3 regions of the Halomonas sp. BC1 genome follow, and region 3 is predicted to be linked to each of the others. Evidence: predicted binding sites of a transcription regulator. Region 3 holds the regulator's gene; each other region holds the start of a gene.

Region 1 (5,896 bases), on a different contig from region 3:
AAATGGCCAGTGCCTGCGCTAACCGGCGCTGCACCTGGCTATCCTCTTCTTCGGCAATCAGCGCTTCCAGAGGCTCGGCCAGCGTCTCGTCCACTTCGCCCAGCAGGCGCTCGGCGGAGGTACGGCGGCGTTCCACGTTGGGGGAGTAGAGGTCGACCACGGCGATGGCGCTGCGCAGCTGGTTGCGCAGGGCGTTGTTGATGCCGATACGGTTGAGGTCGCGGCGGGACATCTCGCCCAGCGGCTCGTCGGTCAAGGCATCGGCCACGGGCCAGTCACGCCCGGTGTTGTTCAACACCACGACGAAGCGACCCTCGCTGGTGCGCTGCAGGCGGCCATCGAGCAAGGCTTGCAGCCAATCCCGGGCGCGTTCGTCGTCGCTTTGCACAATGGCGTTGATGGCCTCGCCTTTGGCGCGGAAGTTCTCCACGTCCAGCGCTTCCAGCAGCGCCAGTGCCGCGTCGTCATCAGAAGGTGTGGTGGGGGTTTGTGCCTGCGACAACGTCGCCATGCTGAGCAGCAGCAGACACAACACCCCAGAAAGGAAACGCCTCATGGGGTTCTTCCTTTGGTGATCATCAATGGGGAGAGATAGCGTGCTCCCTTGCCGCGAAGGCTCGCGGCAAGGGAGGGGGGTTACTCGGCGAGTGCCGCTTCGGCTTCTTCTGCTGCGGTGCTGCCACCGCACGAGCCGTTGGCGACGTTGAAGTTGCCGCAGCGCATCGGTGCACGCCAGTCAGCAATCAGGTCGCGAGAACCCGGCAGGTAATCCGACCAGGCATCGCCTGCCACGGTGGACGGCGTTTGCCAGACGATGTCGAACTGGCCGTTGTCCTGCACTTCACCGATCAATACCGGCTTGGTGATGTGGTGGTTGGGCATCATGGCGGCATAGCCACCGGAAAGGTTAGGCACGGTCACGCCGATGATGGCATCTTTCACCGCGTCGACATCGGTGGTACCCGCCTTGCGCACCGCTTCGGCCCACATGTTGAAGCCGATGTAGTGGGCTTCCATGGGGTCGTTGGTGACCGCTTCTTCATCGCCCGTCCAGTCGATCCAGGCGTCGATGAAGTCGTAGTTGGCGTCGGTGTCCACGCTCATGAAGTAGTTCCAGGCGGCCAGGTGGCCCACCAGCGGCCCGGTATCGATACCGGACAGCTCCTGCTCACCCACCGAGAAGGCGATGACGGGAATATCCGCGGCATCGATCCCCTGGTTGGCCAGCTCACGGTAGAACGGCACGTTGGCATCGCCGTTGATGGTGGAGACCACCGCCGTGGGCTTGCCCTCTTCACCGAAGCGACGGATTTCAGAGACGATGTTCTGCCAGTCCGAATGGCCGAACGGGGTGTAGTTGACCATGATGTCTTCTTCGGCCACCCCGTGCTCATCCTTCAGGAAGGCTTCCAGAATCCGGTTGGTGGTGCGCGGATAGACGTAGTCGGTGCCGATCAGCGCGAAACGCTCGATCCCGACTTCGTTGATCAGATACTCCACCGCAGGAATGGCCTGCTGGTTGGGTGCCGCGCCGGTGTAGAAGACGTTCTCGGAAGACTCTTCCCCTTCGTACTGTACCGGGTAGAACAGCAGGCCGTTCAGCTCTTCGAACACCGGCAATACCGCCTTGCGGGATACCGAGGTCCAGTTACCGAACACCACGTCTACCTCATGCTGGGCCAGCAGCTCGCGGGCGCGCTCGGCAAACAGCGGCCAGTTGGAAGCGGGGTCGACCACCACGGCTTCCAACTGACGCCCCAACAGGCCACCGGCTTCGTTCTGCTGGTCGATGAGCATTTCGACGGTGTCTTTCAGAGTCGATTCGCTGATGGCCATGGTGCCAGAGAGGGAGTGCAGAATACCCACCTTGATTGGGTCGTTGTCCTGGGCAACGGCCTGGGCGCTGGCGCCCATGATGGCGGCGGCCAAGGCGGCCGTGGCAAAACGGCCAAGGGTACGAGGGTGTGTCTTGCGTTGCGATGTGGTCACTTGAACCTCCTTGCACCCCTTGGAAGGGGCTTGTTATAGGCGCGTAGAGCGGGCATTCGCCCGCCGTGGGCTAATCCACCTTTCACACTGCAAGGGGTGCGCCAGATTGAATCAAAGCCTATTAAGACAATGACAATCAGACAGTTAGCGATACTCAAAAAAACCCGCATTGCGCCAGACGCACTAATTCAGGGCAAGCCGAGAGGCACCATGCACAGTTGTCATGCACCAGCAAAGCGCCTTGCACCAAAGAGGGGTGCATGCACACAAAAAAGCGCCCGGGGTTCCCCCCGGGCGCTGACAACGCCAAAACTCACTCCATCACCACCACCCAACAATCGCTTATTTGGCGGCCATGGCCTTCTGCTTGCGGCGCTTTTTCAGCAGCGGCATGCCCAGCGACAGAGCCGCAATGATCAGCAGTGACAGTGAAATAGGCTTGTCGATGAAGATGGACCAGTCACCGCCGGAAATCTGCAGTGCGCGACGCATGGACTCTTCCATCAGGCTGCCCAGGATCAGCGCCAGAATCAGCGGCGCCGTGGGGAAGCCGAACAGCCGCAAGCCCAGGCCGATCAGGCCGAAGCCCAGCAGCAGCAGCAGGTCGAAGACGCTGAAGCTCATGCCGTAAACACCGATCATGCAGAAGATCAGGATCATCGAGAGCAGCAGCGGACGCGGCATATCGAGAATTTTGGCGATCAGCGGAATCAGCGGCAGGTTGAGTACCAGCAGGAAAATATTACCGATGTACATACTGGCAATGACCCCCCAGAACACGTCCGGGCGCTGCTCCAGCATCATGGGGCCAGGCGTCACGCCCATGACCAGCAGCGCACCCAGCAGCACCGCCGTGGTGCCCGAGCCAGGCACCCCCAGGGTCAGCAGCGGTACGAACGAGCCGGTACAGGCAGCGTTGTTGGCCGCTTCGGGAGCTGCCACGCCCTTGATGTTGCCCTTGCCGAAGGTGTCACCATCCTTGGCCAGGCGTTTTTCCATGCTGTAGCCCAGGAAAGAACCAATGGTGGCACCGGCCCCCGGCAGTACGCCGGTGAAGAAGCCCAGCACCGAGCTGCGGCTGACAGGACCTGCGATTTGCTTCATTTCACTACCGCTCAGCTTGAGCGAGCCAATGGCATTGCGCGGCGCTTCCTTGCCACCGCCCCCACGCAGCAGCATGTAGAACACTTCCGCCAGGGCGAAGATACCCAGCGCCACGACCAGGAAGTCGATGCCGTCGAGCAGCTGAATCGAGCCAAAGGTGTAGCGCTCGGTGCCGGTTTGCATGTCGATGCCGACGATCGAGATCATGACGCCGATCACCGCCGCAATCAGGCCCTTCACCAGCGATTTGTCCGACAGCGAGACGACCGCCGTCAGGCCCAGCACCATGAGCGCGAAATATTCGGGAGGCCCAAAGCTGACCGCCACTTTGGAAAGCAGCGGCGCCACCAGCATCAAGAAGACGATGGAGACGGTGCCGCCAATGAACGACGCGTAGGCGGCAATGGCCAGCGCCTTGCCCGCCAACCCCTGCTTGGCCATGGGGTAGCCATCGAAAGAGGTGGCGACCGTGCCCGCCACCCCCGGCGCATTGAGCAGAATAGAAGAAGTCGAGCCACCGAAAATGGCCCCGTAATACACACCCGCCATCAGAATCAGGCCTGATGCAGGCTCCATTGAGAAGGTGATCGGAATCATCAGCGCCAGGGCACTGATCGGGCCGAGGCCCGGCAACATACCGATGATGGTACCAGCAAACACACCGGCAAAGACGTAAGCGATGTTGATGGGCTCGAGCGCGATGCCAAAGCCGTACATCAAGTTGTTCAAGGCATCCATGGGCGTATCTCTCTTAAAAAACTACGGCAGGTGCGTGGGCACGGCGTATTCAGAACGGCAGGAGGCCAGTGGGCAGATACACATCCATGACGCGCGTCATGGTGATATACAGCGCCAGCACTACCCCCAGCGAAGCCGCCAGGTTGATGCCATGACGACGATACCCGTAATAGGCCGTCAGCCCGGTGCACAGCAGCGTCGACGCCAGTACGAACCCCAGCGGCACCAGCAGGAAGGCATAGGCGGCGATGGCCACGGCGGTGACCACCACACGCGCCCAGGGCGTCAACAGCAGCGGACCGTTGGTGGCCTCTTCGTCGATCTCGTCAGCGCCTGCCAGCGGTACCGGTTTTTCAAAGAAGAGCAGCCCTGCTAGCAATAACAAGGTAATTCCCAGCACTTTTGGAAACAGGTCTGAATCCACCGGGCGCGGCAGGGGAAAGGTTGGAATTTGCCAGGCCATTGCTAGATAGGCGGCAGCTAGAAGCGCCAGCACGAGGGCCAGCCACTGATTAGTGTTCAATCGAGTCATGGGGAGTCTCTCCGAAGGCGCAGGTTGCGCTTACGGTCACAGGCAGTGACCCCGGGCCTGGCTGGCCCGGGGCAGCACGGTGAAACGGGGGTTATTGAGCCAGCAAGCCCAGGTCGCTCAGGACACTGCTGAACTGCTCTTTCTGCTCATCCAGGAAGGCGCCAAACGCTTCGCTATCCTGGTAGGCATCGATCCAGCCCAACTGGTCGCGAGCCTGCTGCCAGCCATCGGTTTCGAGCATTTCGGCAAACAGGTCTTCGTAGTAGGCCACGGCTTCGGCAGGCATGTCAGGGGTGCCCATCACGCCACGCCAGATATCGAAGGTGTAGTCCACACCCTGTTCCTGGTACGTGGGCACGTCGGCCAGAGCACCGCCCAGGCGCTCAGGGGCAGATACGCCCAGCGCACGCAGTTGGCTGCCTTCGCCCAGCTGGCCCACGGACTCACCCGCGCCAGTAATGACCGCCTCGATATGGCCACCCATCAGGTTGGTCATGGCATCGCCACCCCCCGAGAAGGGGATGTAGTTCACCGAGGAAGCATCGAGACCCGCCGCAGAGGCCAGGCCAGCCACCGAGATGTGGTCCATCGAGCCTGGCGCACTGCCGCCACCCACGCTCAGACGCGGGTTCTCTTTCAGCGCATCGAACAGGTCGGTGACGGTCTGATATTCGGAATCCGCCGCTACCAGAATGATGGAGTAGTCGGTGATCAGGCGCGCCACGGGGGTGAAATCCGTGTGGTCGTAGCGCGAAGCACCTGCCAGCGGCACCAGGATGATGGGCGGACTGGTGGCGAACAGCTTGTGCGGGTTACCGCTGTCACGGGCGATCTGCGCCCATGCCACGGCACCGCCGCCGCCAGGCACGTTGATGGCCGCAAAGTTACGGTCTGCCAGCTGCTCTTCCTGCAACACGCGGGAAACGGTACGCACCAGCGTATCCCAGCCACCGCCTGGGTTGGCAGGTGCGACGAATTCGATGGAACGGCTTGGGGTCCACTCCTGGGCCTGTACGCCAGTGGTCATGGCGAGGGCTGCCAGAGGCAGAGCAAATACAGCGGCGCGCTTGAAGGAAAGCGAGATCATGGGCGTTCTCCACAGTCAATTATGTTGTTATGCGCGGTGATCGACACGCGGCAATTGTGGTTACACTGCGAACGTTAGAAGAAAGCCACCTTTCAGGACAAGCTTGTGACCATAAACGACAAATTGTTCTTTATGGTCGTTTTGTTCATTTTGTTCACGCATCCAGCCAGCCGTGATCGCCCTTCAATAAGCGGTAGCGCCGCTCGGGTCGCCCAACATCCCCGTAACCCAGCTCGGCGCCTACGGCCTGCTCGGCCACGAGAAACTCCAGATAGCGGCGTGCCGTCGAACGGCTGGCGCCCATGGTACGCGCCACCTGCATGGCGGTCAGGGCGCCGCTGTCTGCTGCCAAGGCTTCTACCACACGGCGCAGGGTCAAGCGGTCGATGCCCTTGGGCAAGCTGCGCTGAGGGGCGCGTGCAGGCTCGCTGGGCGTCACCCGGGCC
Region 2 (5,896 bases), on a different contig from region 3:
TTGAACCCGAACCAGCCCATCCAGAGAATAAACATGCCAAGCATGGCAATCGGCAGATTGGCGCCCGGAATGGCCCGTACCTCACCATTGGGACCGAAACGGCCTTTACGTGCGCCAACCATCAATACAGCGGCCAGTGCTGCGGCACCGCCTGCCATGTGCACCACAACGGAGCCGGCAAAATCTTGGAAGCCCATTTCATCCAGGAAGCCACCGCCCCATTTCCAGAACCCGTTCACGGGGTAAATCACTCCGACCATGAAGACCGCAAACACCAGGAAAGGCCACAGTTTCATACGCTCGGCAATTGCCCCGGAAACAATCGACATGGTGGCAGCGGCAAATACCGCCTGGAAAATAAAGTCAGCCATGGAAGAGTAATAAGGTGAGCCTTCTCCCGCCGAAATATCGGCCATGCTGTTATCACTGCCCAGCATGAAATCCAACCCGGGAATAAAGCTGCTGACTGGGTTGGCGGGATACATCAGGTTGTAGCCAACCACCAGATAAACCAGGCACGCAACGGAGTACAGCATCGCGTTTTTGGTCAGTATCTCGACCGTGTTCTTTGACCGGACCAACCCTGATTCAAGCATGGCAAAACCACAGGCCATGAACATGACAAAGGCGGTACAGACTAGAAAATAGAAGGTATCGAGCGCATAACTCAGCTCTAGCGTTATCTCGTTCATGAGTGTCCTCTCGGCTAGCAGGTTTCAGGTTTGTGGTTGGAGTTCGTGGTCGTATTCGCTTAACCACTCCACGACAGTGTCGCGGTAGCGTGTCATCCCTTTGTAATCCACCAGTGCCTCGGGCAGATTGGCCAGCACGCGATGCAGCCGCTTGGCCCAGGCCTTATTGGTTGTGAGGTCGTCCATGCTGATCAGATAAGTGCGGATGCCAAAGAACAGCGCATGGCTTCGGGGCATACGTACCAGTGTCTGTAACTCGACACGCAGAAAGACATCCCTGCCTACGTTCTCGGGGGTAATCGTGGTTCGGTCTGCCCCCCATTGGTGATAGGTTTCAGGGGAACTGTCCATGCGTGGGTGGATCGTCATCGTCCAGTTCAAACGACGAATCGGGCTGCCCACCTGAATGGCGCACAGATATTTAAGGACCCGATCAAAAATACCCATCTCATGAGCCAGCGGCACAGGGCCATGCCACTGTTTGAAACTCATTCCGGCATCAAAGGCCAGCGACCAGTCAGCCGGTGATGTGATTACGCCTGCGTCCATGAAGAGGTCTGCATCACGTTGATCCAGTAACGCAAAATCCCCCTGCATCTGGCGTCCGATAAACTCCATCGGCGGCATGGGCAAAGTGCTTGCGTCGCCCATCACAAAGGTCTGATGAATGCCGAGGGGGCGATTAATCCACTCGCATTGATCGCCCTGTTGGGTGAAGGAAAAATGTTCGGGATAATCCTGGGCATAGTGGGTCATGACAAATTCAAGCAGGTCCCAGCACGCCTGTTCCATGTGGGGCATGGCAAGGCAGCGAGCGGGGTCCTCTTCCAGCACCATCGCCCTTTCTGCTGTTTCACACAGATAATGTTCATCGATATCGAGCATATGTTCGTAAACACTGCCCTTGGGGCCCGGCAGCGTATGCGGCTCAGTATTGACTGAGTACATATAATCATCTTCCGGAAACGGGAAGGGAAAGCGTCTCACGGCCTCGGGACTATTGCGGTAGGTAAACTGGCCTCGGAAGGCCTGGGTATCTCGCGGTGCAAGTTGCATGGTGTTTTCCCCCTTGATTTATAGATCCAGCACCAGGTAGTCGCTCGCTGAACGTGACACGCAAGGCATGATGCAGCGCTGGCTGGCTTTCTCTTGATCATCGAGAAACGCATCCCGATGCTCGATGTCACCGTCCACCACCGAGGTTTTACATTGGCCGCATACACCGCCACGACACATATTGGGTATCTCAAGGCCATGGGCTTCCAGAGCGTCAAGCAGAGGCGTATCCCCCGCGACGGCGACGTCCTGCTGCGAGCGTGAAAGCCTGGCTACAAAAGGCTTACCTGGCTGAGGAGCCGTGAAGGCTTCGTAATGAACCCGCTGAGGTGACCAGCCCAGCGCACTCGCTGTGGCTTTGACGTCCTGAATCATCGCCTCCGGGCCGCAAACATAGACGTGGGTGCCAAGCGGCTGGTGTCCGAGCAGAGTGTAAAAGTCGGGACGTTCGCCGGAATAGCAGTAAAGCCTGTTGCCAAAACGCTCCGTCAAGGCCTCACGAAAGGCCCCTGTTTCGGCATTGCGATACACGTAGTGCACTTCAAAGGAGGCCTGACGTTGTTCCAGCTCATAGCCGTAAGAAAGAAACGGCGTTATTCCGATGCCACCGGCAATCAATATGTGGTGCCGCGCCTGCCAATCCGGTAGAAACATGTTGGCGGGCGGAGAAATAAACAGCCTGTCCCCTGGGCGAAACTCACCATGCATGAACTGAGAGCCTCCTCGGGAGCGCTCCTGCAACCGCACCGCGATGCGATAATGACTGCTGTCAGCCGGGTTGCTGATCAAGGAATACGCATTGCGGAAACGCTTCCCCTCACCTTCCATCTGCACCACCACGTGACTACCGGCAGAAAACGGCGGCAGGGGCTTTTCATCAGCAACAAACGTAAACTGTTTGATAATCGAGCTGATCTGCTCGATCTCGGCGACACGTACCGGAATCAGGTCACTCATGAGTCAAACACCTCCTCGCGGGGAACCTCACCGGGCACCTCGGCATCTATCCGCACGCCCATATAGGCCCCCAGGCGACGTGAAAAATGATCGCGAACTTCCAACGTGAGCCCACACCCCTGGCAGCGGGTGGGTGACGCCGTGACAGGCTCGCTCATAAAACGGCAGTGCGTGCAAAACACGCGTCGGGCGTTATCTGCTGAAGGCAGCAAGGTGATTTCAGCGTCGAGCAGCCCGTGTGCCAGGGCCAGGGTATGTACATCCCATAAAAACGCTTCGCTGCCCGCCACAATCACATGGCAACCTTGGGTCAATGTTTCCAGCTGGGTCGCCAGCGTGGTGGAAAGTGCGTCACGGTCGCAGCATTGCAGTGGCACGTTCTGCCACTCAGACGGCAACCCCGCCGGGGGCGCGTCAGCGCGATCAGCACAGATAATGAAATGAAACGGCGTCCGGTGTTTATCAATCGGCGCCACATGTTTCATGATGAGATTTACCGCGTCTGGCTCAGCCACACACACATAGTAGTTAGCTGTTGCGGGATGCTCAGGCGTTACATATATCGGCCTGCTTTTTATCCTGTCATCATCAGGAAGAGCGTTATGCTGCATTGACTTTTTCCCCTTGATAAATACCCGGTTAATGGATGCCAGCACGACAGAGACGGAATCGAAAGACATCAAGGTTTTATATATGAAACCTAAATATCACCAGCGATACTTAAGCCGCTCCATTTAGTTCTTGTGGTGATATTTTATTTACTGTAGATAAAGCACGTTTCATGCCAAAAAAAAAAATAATCTTAATTTCATAGGTTTATAAAAAAAGAACAAAAAGAGGCCGCGCTGTAATAGTGCAGATGACGCTTTAAAAAGCCTGTATTAGTGCATCCGCTGACCTTTATCTGGATAAAAATTAAATAGTGAATATTTCTTTTTATATATACACTAAAGAAACCACTCATCACGCCAACTAAACACACTGGGCGCGCGCTCTTTTTAAGCGATATCCTGCACAACAATTAAAAAGTTGTTTTTTAAAACCCTGCTTGGCATTTCTGTTTAACAGCACTTGACGCTACCGCATCGAAGGCTTGATAGGTGTTGCTGAAGAGCATAAAAAAACCCGAAGCCTGGAAGGGGTATCCAGCCTTCGGGATAGCGTTTAATGATGCAGGCAGCTACCTGTCACCAGATAGCAGATTGACCTTCCAATGCCAGCCTAAAACGTTTGACCAGGCACCCAGGTGGTACCCGCCAGGGGCACTCGCGCCATGGCAGCCGCTTCGATATTCAAGGCCACCAGATCTTCCGGTTCCAGGTTATGCAGGTGGGATTTCCCGCAGGCTCGGGCCAACGTCTGCGCTTCCAGGGTCAGCACACGCAAGTAGTTGGCCAGCCGCCTGCCACCTTCCACCGGGTCAAGGCGTTGGCTCAGCTCTGGGTCCTGCGTCGAGATCCCCGCTGGGCATTTTCCTTCCTGGAAGTCATCGTAATAGCCAGACGCTGAACCCAGCTTGCGGTACTCTTCTTCAAAACGTGGATGGTTATCCCCCAAGGCGATGAGGGCAGCCGTACCAATGGCCACGGCATCCGCACCCAGGGCAATGGCTTTGGCAACGTCAGCACCGTTACGGATCCCGCCCGAGACGATCAACTGCACCTCACGGTGAACGCCCATTTCCTGCAGGGCCTGTGTGGCTTGAGGAATCGCCGCCAGGGTGGGAATACCGACATGCTCGATAAACACATCCTGAGTGGCTGCCGTGCCGCCCTGCATACCATCCAGCACCACAACATCCGCGCCGGCTTTCACCGCCAGCTTGACGTCGTAATACGTGCGCGTCGCGCCAATCTTGATAAAGATGGGCACCTGCCAGTCGGTAATTTCACGCAATTCGGCAATCTTGATGGCCAGGTCGTCGGGCCCCGTCCAGTCCGGGTGGCGGCAGGCGCTACGCTGATCAATACCTTTGGGCAGCGTGCGCATGTGGGCGACACGATCCGAAATTTTCTGGCCCAGCAGCATCCCGCCGCCACCCGGCTTGGCGCCCTGCCCTAAGACCACCTCGATGGCATCGGCTTTGCGTAAATCATCCGGGTTCATACCATAGCGTGACGGCAGGTACTGATAGACCAGTTTGGATGACTGACCGCGTTCTTCTGCGGTCATGCCGCCATCACCTGTGGTCGTCGATGTGCCGACTTCCGATGCTCCGCGCCCCAGCGCTTCCTTGGCTTGTGCTGACAAGGCACCAAAGCTCATACCGGCAATGGTCACCGGGGTATCAATCACCATCGGTTTTTTGGCGTAGCGGGTGCCTAATACCACCTCGGTGTCGCATTTTTCCCGATAGCCTTCAAGCGGGTAGCGCGACATGCTCGCACCGAGAAACAAAAGATCATCAAAATTTGGCACCTTGCGCTTGGCACCCCAACCGCGAATGTCGTAGATGCCTGTTTCGGCGGCACGCTGAATTTCGGCGATGACATCTCGACCAAAGGTAGCGGACTCTCTCAGTGCCGGATTAATCGTGTTATCTGTCATGTCAGGCTCCAGATCAGTAGGCCGAGGCATTGGTGACTTTGAAGTGGTAGAGCTGGCGCGCTGATCCATAGCGCGTAAAGTCGCCAGGGTTTTCGTCGCTACCTGCCTGTTTGAGTAAATCTGCCAGCTCGTCCAGGTGCTCCTGACGCATTTCCTTGGCGACGCAATCCGCCCCCAGAGACGCCACTTCCCCTTTTACATAGATGTGCACTTCGTAGAGCGAGTCGCCCAGCGCCTCACCGGCATCGCCGCACACCACCAGCCTGCCGGCCTGCCCCATGAAAGCGCTCATCGGGCCGATATTACCCTTGACCACGATATCCACCCCTTTCATGGAAATACCGCAGCGCGCCGAGGCATTGCCTTCAATGACCAACAGGCCACCGTGAGCGGTAGCACCCGCCGACTGGGACGCATCGCCTTTGACATGCACCTTGCCCGACATCATGTTCTCGGCCACGCCAACCCCGACATTTCCGTTCACGGTGACATGCGCTTTCTGATTCATGCCCGCGCAGTAATAGCCGGCATGCCCATCAATTTCGACGCTGATCTGTTCATTGAGCCCGCAGGCAATATTGTGCGCCCCGTTGGAATTACTGACACGCCACTCACGCTCGCTGGCGGTCATTTGCGGATCATGC
Region 3 (5,896 bases):
CCAGGGGCTCGGCTTTACCTGTGTCATCGACAATGAGGGTCGGCTGGCCGGGGTCTATACCGACGGCGACCTGCGCCGCACGCTGGACCAGTTTCACGACCTGCGTGACGTCAAGGTAGACGACGTCATGACGCGGCCCGGCAAACGCATCGGCCCCGACGTCCTGGCAGCCGAAGCCGTGCGTATAATGGAAGATAGTCGTATCACGGCGCTGGCCGTGGTCGATGAACAGCAGCGCCCGATTGGCGCGCTGCACATGCATGACCTGCTGGCAAGCGGCGTTATCTAACCCATGATCCAATGATGGATGATACGGAGGCTCTATGGCCCTACCTGACGCACTTTTAGATCGTATACGCCGTGTAAAACTGCTGGCCCTGGACGTAGACGGCGTACTGACCGATGGTCGCCTTTACTTCCAGGCCGACGGCGTCGAAATCAAGGCCTTTCATACCCAGGATGGCCACGGCTTGAAGCTGCTCAAGCGCGTCGGCATCCATGTCGCGCTGATTACCGGCCGTGACTCGCCCATGGTGAGCCAGCGCGCCGCAGCGCTGGGCATCAGCCATGTTCATCAAGGCTGTGAAGACAAGCTCGCCACCCTGCGTGGGCTCTGCCAGCGGCTCGGTATCACCCTGGAGCAGGTCGCCTTCTGCGGCGATGACCTCCCGGACCTGGCGCCGATCAAACGCTCGGGCATCGGCATCACCGTCCCCAACGCACCGGACTACATGCATACCCACGCCGACTGGATTACCGACCGTCTGGGCGGACATGGCGCCGTTCGCGAAATTTGCGACACGCTGCTGACCAGCCAGGGGCACTGGGACGCCGTGCTCGACACTTACCTACACGGCTCCACCTGAATGGGCATCAGGGTGAAAAAGCGCGTCTGGCTGACGGGGCTGGTCATCACCCTGGGGGGACTGCTGGTTTGGCTGGACCCCCGCGCGCCCCAGCAGCGCGAGGTAGATCCTGAGGCTCAGGCTCAGGAGCCCGGACACGTGCTGGAGAATGCCGAGATCACTCTGTTTGGTGAAGATGGCACTCTGCAACAGTCGCTGGTCGCGCCGCGACTGGTACATACCCCGCAAGCGGCGATGACCAACGTCACGTCACCGCGCGCCACGCTGTTCGATAGTGAACAGCGTGAGTGGTTGGCGGTTGCCGATACCGGTACCCTGAACACGGACACCCAGGCGCTGACGCTGGCCGGATCGGCACGGCTATTGGCACCAGACGAAGGCTGGCAGCTGGATACCGACCTGCTGCATTATGATGGCCTGGCACGTCATGCCTGGAGCGATACCCCCGTAGTGCTGCAGCAGCCGCCCCAACGTATCGAGGCATCCCGTATGGATGTCTGGCTGGACGATAGTCGTGTCAGCTTGATCAATAACGTGCGCGGCGTGCATCCGCCCGCCCCCCACTCTTCTCAGGAGTCGCCATGAACGCCCTGCTTCGTACGGCACTGCTCGCCCTTGCCGTTCCCATGGTAGTCGTAGGCGCGCTGCCTGCTACTGCTCAACAACAAGCCCCTATCGAAGTAGAGGCCGACCGCCTGGACTTGGACCAGCGCGCGGGCACGGCGGTTTACTCTGGCAATGTCGATATTCGTCAGGGTGAAATGCAGCTGCGCGGAGAGCGTGTCGAAATTCACCGCAACCAGGCCGGCGAACTCTCCCGGGCCGTCGCCACGGGCGAGCGTGCCTACCTGCGCAATCAACTGGAAGACCAGACGACGCCCATGGAAGGCTGGGCGCGCCGCATCGTCTACCACGTGTCCGAACGCCGCGTCGAGCTCATCGACCAAGCCGAACTGACCCAGCAAGGGGATCGTTTCCAGGGGGGACGGCTCGAATACTTCATCGACCGCGGGGTGGTGCAAGCGCGCTCTGATGTCAGCGGCAGTTCGCCACAGCGCATCCGCATGACCCTGCAGCCCGAACAATAGCGAGAGGACGCCCCGTGACAGCGATGACCCCCGACACCGCAGCGGTCAAGACACTCCATGCACAGCATCTGGCCAAGAGCTACAAACGCCGCCGCGTGGTCAAGGATATCAATCTGGAAATTGCCCAGGGCAGCGTGGTGGGCCTGCTGGGCCCTAACGGCGCCGGCAAGACCACCTCGTTCTACATGATCGTCGGCCTGGTGAAATCCGATGCTGGCAAGGTGGGCATCGACGATCTCGACCTGACCCGGGCGCCCATGCATGAACGCGCGCTGGCGGGTATCGGCTACCTGCCCCAGGAAGCATCGATCTTTCGCAAGCTGTCGGTGGCCGACAACATCATGGCCATTCTGGAAACGCGCCGGGAGCTGGACCGCAATAGCCGAGAAGCGAAGCTCGAATCCCTGCTGGAAGACTTCCACATCACCCATATTCGCGACAACCTGGGCATGAGCCTGTCGGGCGGCGAGCGGCGACGGGTGGAAATTGCCCGCTCGCTGGCCACCGAGCCCGCCTTCATTCTACTGGACGAACCTTTTGCTGGCGTCGACCCCATTTCCGTGGGCGATATCAAGTCGATCATACGCGCGCTCAAGAAGCGCCATATTGGCGTGCTGATTACCGACCACAACGTGCGTGAAACCCTGGATATCTGCGATATTGCCTATATTGTTGGCGACGGACACATCATAGCCAGTGGAAACCCCCAGGAAATTCTCAATAACCAGAAGGTGCGCGACGTCTACCTGGGCGCCGACTTCCGCCTTTAAATAATGGCCCACGAAGACATTTTATTTAGTGGCATGCTTATTGCACTTGCACCAAACGGAGAGTCGCTCTAGGGTGGAGCTTTCTGATTAACGAGTGGTTCTCAGATGGTCATGAAAGCTTCTCTTCAACTGCGCATCGGCACACAGCTGACCATGACACCTCAGCTGCAGCAGGCCATTGCGCTGCTTCAGCTATCGACGCTGGACCTTCGTCAAGAAATTCAGCAGGCGCTGGATGCCAACCCCATGCTCGAACAGGAGGATGAGTTTGGCGAACAGGCGGTCAGCGAGCCTCAGGAAGCCGAGTGGGCAGACAGCATTCCCAACGAGCTCTCCGTGGACAGCGACTGGTCCGACACCTACCAGGACATGGGCAGCGCGGGCGGCAGTAGCGAAGGCCCGGACTTCGAGCGCCAGGCGGCCGGGCAGAGCCTTCACGGGCACTTGCTCTGGCAACTGGCCATGACCGACTTCTCTGCGCGTGAGCATGCCATTGCCGAGAGCCTCATCGATGCGCTGGATGCCAACGGCTATCTGACCCAGCCGCTCAACGACATCCGCGAGGGGCTCAAGGCGCAGGGCCACGATGGCCTGAGCCAACGCGAGGTCGAAAACACCTTGCTGCGCCTGCAGCAGTTCGAGCCTACTGGCGTGTTCGCCCGTGACCTGCGCGAGTGCCTGATGCTGCAGCTGGCCGCGCTACCCGAAGACACTCCGCTGTTGATGCCCGCCAAGCGTCTGGTACGCCAGTTTCTCGAAGCGCTGGGCAAGGACGACATGCGCCTGCTGAAACGACGCCTGAGCCTCGATGACGAGCAGCTGGACGATGTCATTCGTTTAATCCGCAGCCTTGACCCTCGCCCCGGAAGCGCCTACGGCGTCACCGACGACAGCTATGTGACGCCGGACCTGGTGGTACGTCACGATCACGAGGGCTGGCATCTGGAACTCAACCCGGAAGCGCTGCCTCGGCTACGTATCCAGCCCGACTACGCCAGCCTGATCAAGCGCGCCGACAAGAGCCAGGACAACCAGTTTTTGAAAGAGCACCTCCAGGAGGCTCGCTGGCTGATCAAGAGCCTGTCGAGCCGCAACGACACGCTGCTGCGCGTGGGGCGCGAGATCATTGCCCGCCAGATAGGCTTCCTCGAGCAGGGTGAAGAGGCCATGAAACCGCTGATTCTGGCCGATATCGCCGAAGCGGTAGAGATGCATGAATCGACCATCTCCCGGGTCACCACCCAGAAATACATTCATACCCCGCGCGGGGTCTTCGAGCTCAAGTACTTCTTCTCCAGCCAGGTCAGCGGCCAGGAGGGCGGCGACAGCCACTCCAGCACGGCCATTCGAGCACGCATCAAGAAACTGATTCAGGACGAGCCGCCAGGCAAGCCACTCTCCGACAGTCGCCTGGTCACCCTGCTGGAAGAGGGTGGCATTACCGTGGCACGCCGCACCGTCGCCAAGTACCGAGAGTCGATGGGTATACCTTCGTCGAGCGAGCGACGCCGTTTGCGCTAGTTAAACGCTCTTGCCCAACAAACTCGCGGCGAGGGCTTTGCAATGGCCCAAAAAGGGTTACAATCGAAGTACAGTCCGATGGATAAGGAGCACGTCAATGCAAGTAAACATCACTGGTCATCACGTTGAACTGACTGACGCCTTGCGTGACTACGTAAACGAAAAGCTGGAACGCGTTGAGCGTCACTACGACAACATCACGACCGTCCAGGTCACCTTATCTGTCGAAAAGGAGCGCCAGCAAGCGGCTTGCACGCTGCATGCCGCAGGAGCAGACCTGCATGCGGAAGCGCAGGATAATGACATGTACGCGGCCATTGACGCCCTGGCGGACAAAATCGACCGTCAGCTGGTAAAACACAAGGAAAAAGCACAAGCCCGCGCCCAAGGCGCTGGCGTGCGTTAAACCGATGACGTTGGAAACCATACTCCCCCCGGAGCGCGTGCTGTACGACGTGCCCGGGGGCAGCAAAAAAAGGGTGCTGGAGTTTTTCAGCACCTTTATCGCTCAGAACACGCCCAGCCTGGACAGTCAGGAAGTCTTCAGTCGCCTGATTGGCCGTGAACGGCTGGGCAGCACTGGTATCGGCAATGGCGTAGCCATCCCCCATGCACGCAGTCCTCACTGCAGCACGCCCATTGCTGGCTTTCTCAAGCTAGCCGAGCCCGTCGACTTCGATGCCATCGATGGTGACCCGGTCGATCTGGTCTTCGTGCTGTTGGTTCCCGAAGAAGCCGATGACACGCACCTGGCCCTGCTGGGGCAGGTGGCCACGATCATGAATGACGCTGCCACACGCCAACAGCTGCGCAATGTCAGTAGCCAGCGCGCATTGCTCGAGCTGCTGACCGACAAGATTCGCGAGCAGGCTGCCTAGCGCAGCCATTGCCAGGCAGCAAGGCACACGGCAAGCCCTCTATCCCTTTGATACCCAAGAGAGATGCGCTATGCAGCTGGTGATCATTAGCGGCCGCTCAGGGTCCGGCAAGTCCATCGCCCTACAGGCGCTGGAGGATCTTGGCTATTACGCCATCGACAACCTGCCCGCCATGCTGCTGGGCTCGCTGGTCGATGAATTGCGCGAGCAAGGGGGGCGAACTCACCTGGCGGTCAGCATCGATGCGCGCAACCTGCCCACGGCGCTGGAGCAGTTGCCTGCGTTACTGGAAGAGCTACGTCAACGCCAGATCCGTTTTCAGGTCATCTACCTGACCACGGACGCACGCATTCTGCTGGAGCGCTACTCGGCCACCCGGCGGCGCCACCCGCTGACCCGGGATAGTGACATGACCCTGGAAGAAGCCATCGACAAGGAAGAGCAGACGCTGCTCGACATTCGCGATCTGGCCGACCTGTTGATCGACACGTCACGCCTCTCGGTGCACGATCTTCGCCGTCGCATCACCGATCAGGTCGCTCACCAACGGCGTGACCAGCTGACCCTGACGTTTGAATCCTTCGGCTATAAGCGGGGCGTACCCATGGATGCCGATATCGTGTTTGACGTGCGCTGCCTGCCTAACCCTTATTGGGACCCCAGCCTGCGGCAGTTCACCGGACGCGATGCCAATATTCAGGCCTTCCTGGGCGGCTACCCCATCGTCGATGACATGCGTGACGATATTCATGCCTGGTTGGACAAGTGGCTGC

What was found. Region 3 encodes sigma-54, which starts transcription at its own class of promoters, with help from an activator protein. Its sites were predicted from a motif close to TGGCACNNNNNTTGCTNT; they were not measured.
Region 1: the regulator sigma-54 is predicted to act here: its motif matches at 2,076-2,093, upstream of urtA (urea ABC transporter substrate-binding protein).
Region 2: the regulator sigma-54 is predicted to act here: its motif matches at 3,475-3,492, upstream of B7L72_RS07220 (dimethylamine monooxygenase subunit DmmA family protein).

What each region holds. Positions count from the first base shown of each region.
Region 1 is NZ_LFGS01000007.1:33,422-39,317, forward strand. Features, by position in the region: gene urtB (urea ABC transporter permease subunit UrtB) at 1-556, opposite strand, end outside; gene urtA (urea ABC transporter substrate-binding protein) at 637-1,989, opposite strand; gene B7L72_RS06845 (tripartite tricarboxylate transporter permease) at 2,332-3,831, opposite strand; gene B7L72_RS06850 (tripartite tricarboxylate transporter TctB family protein) at 3,881-4,363, opposite strand; gene B7L72_RS06855 (Bug family tripartite tricarboxylate transporter substrate binding protein) at 4,455-5,450, opposite strand; gene B7L72_RS06860 (response regulator) at 5,605-5,896, opposite strand, start outside.
Region 2 is NZ_LFGS01000007.1:118,499-124,394, forward strand. Features, by position in the region: gene amt (ammonium transporter) at 1-692, opposite strand, end outside; gene B7L72_RS07210 (heme-dependent oxidative N-demethylase family protein) at 717-1,748, opposite strand; gene B7L72_RS07215 (PDR/VanB family oxidoreductase) at 1,767-2,705, opposite strand; gene B7L72_RS07220 (dimethylamine monooxygenase subunit DmmA family protein) at 2,702-3,385, opposite strand; gene B7L72_RS07225 (FMN-binding glutamate synthase family protein) at 3,927-5,252, opposite strand; gene B7L72_RS18200 (GltB/FmdC/FwdC-like GXGXG domain-containing protein) at 5,266-5,896, opposite strand, start outside.
Region 3 is NZ_LFGS01000012.1:198,483-204,378, forward strand. Features, by position in the region: gene B7L72_RS10470 (KpsF/GutQ family sugar-phosphate isomerase) at 1-289, shown strand, start outside; gene B7L72_RS10475 (KdsC family phosphatase) at 324-866, shown strand; gene lptC (LPS export ABC transporter periplasmic protein LptC) at 867-1,451, shown strand; gene lptA (lipopolysaccharide transport periplasmic protein LptA) at 1,448-1,954, shown strand; gene lptB (LPS export ABC transporter ATP-binding protein) at 1,978-2,724, shown strand; gene B7L72_RS10495 (RNA polymerase factor sigma-54) at 2,830-4,245, shown strand; gene hpf (ribosome hibernation-promoting factor, HPF/YfiA family) at 4,343-4,651, shown strand; gene ptsN (PTS IIA-like nitrogen regulatory protein PtsN) at 4,656-5,123, shown strand; gene rapZ (RNase adapter RapZ) at 5,194-5,896, shown strand, end outside.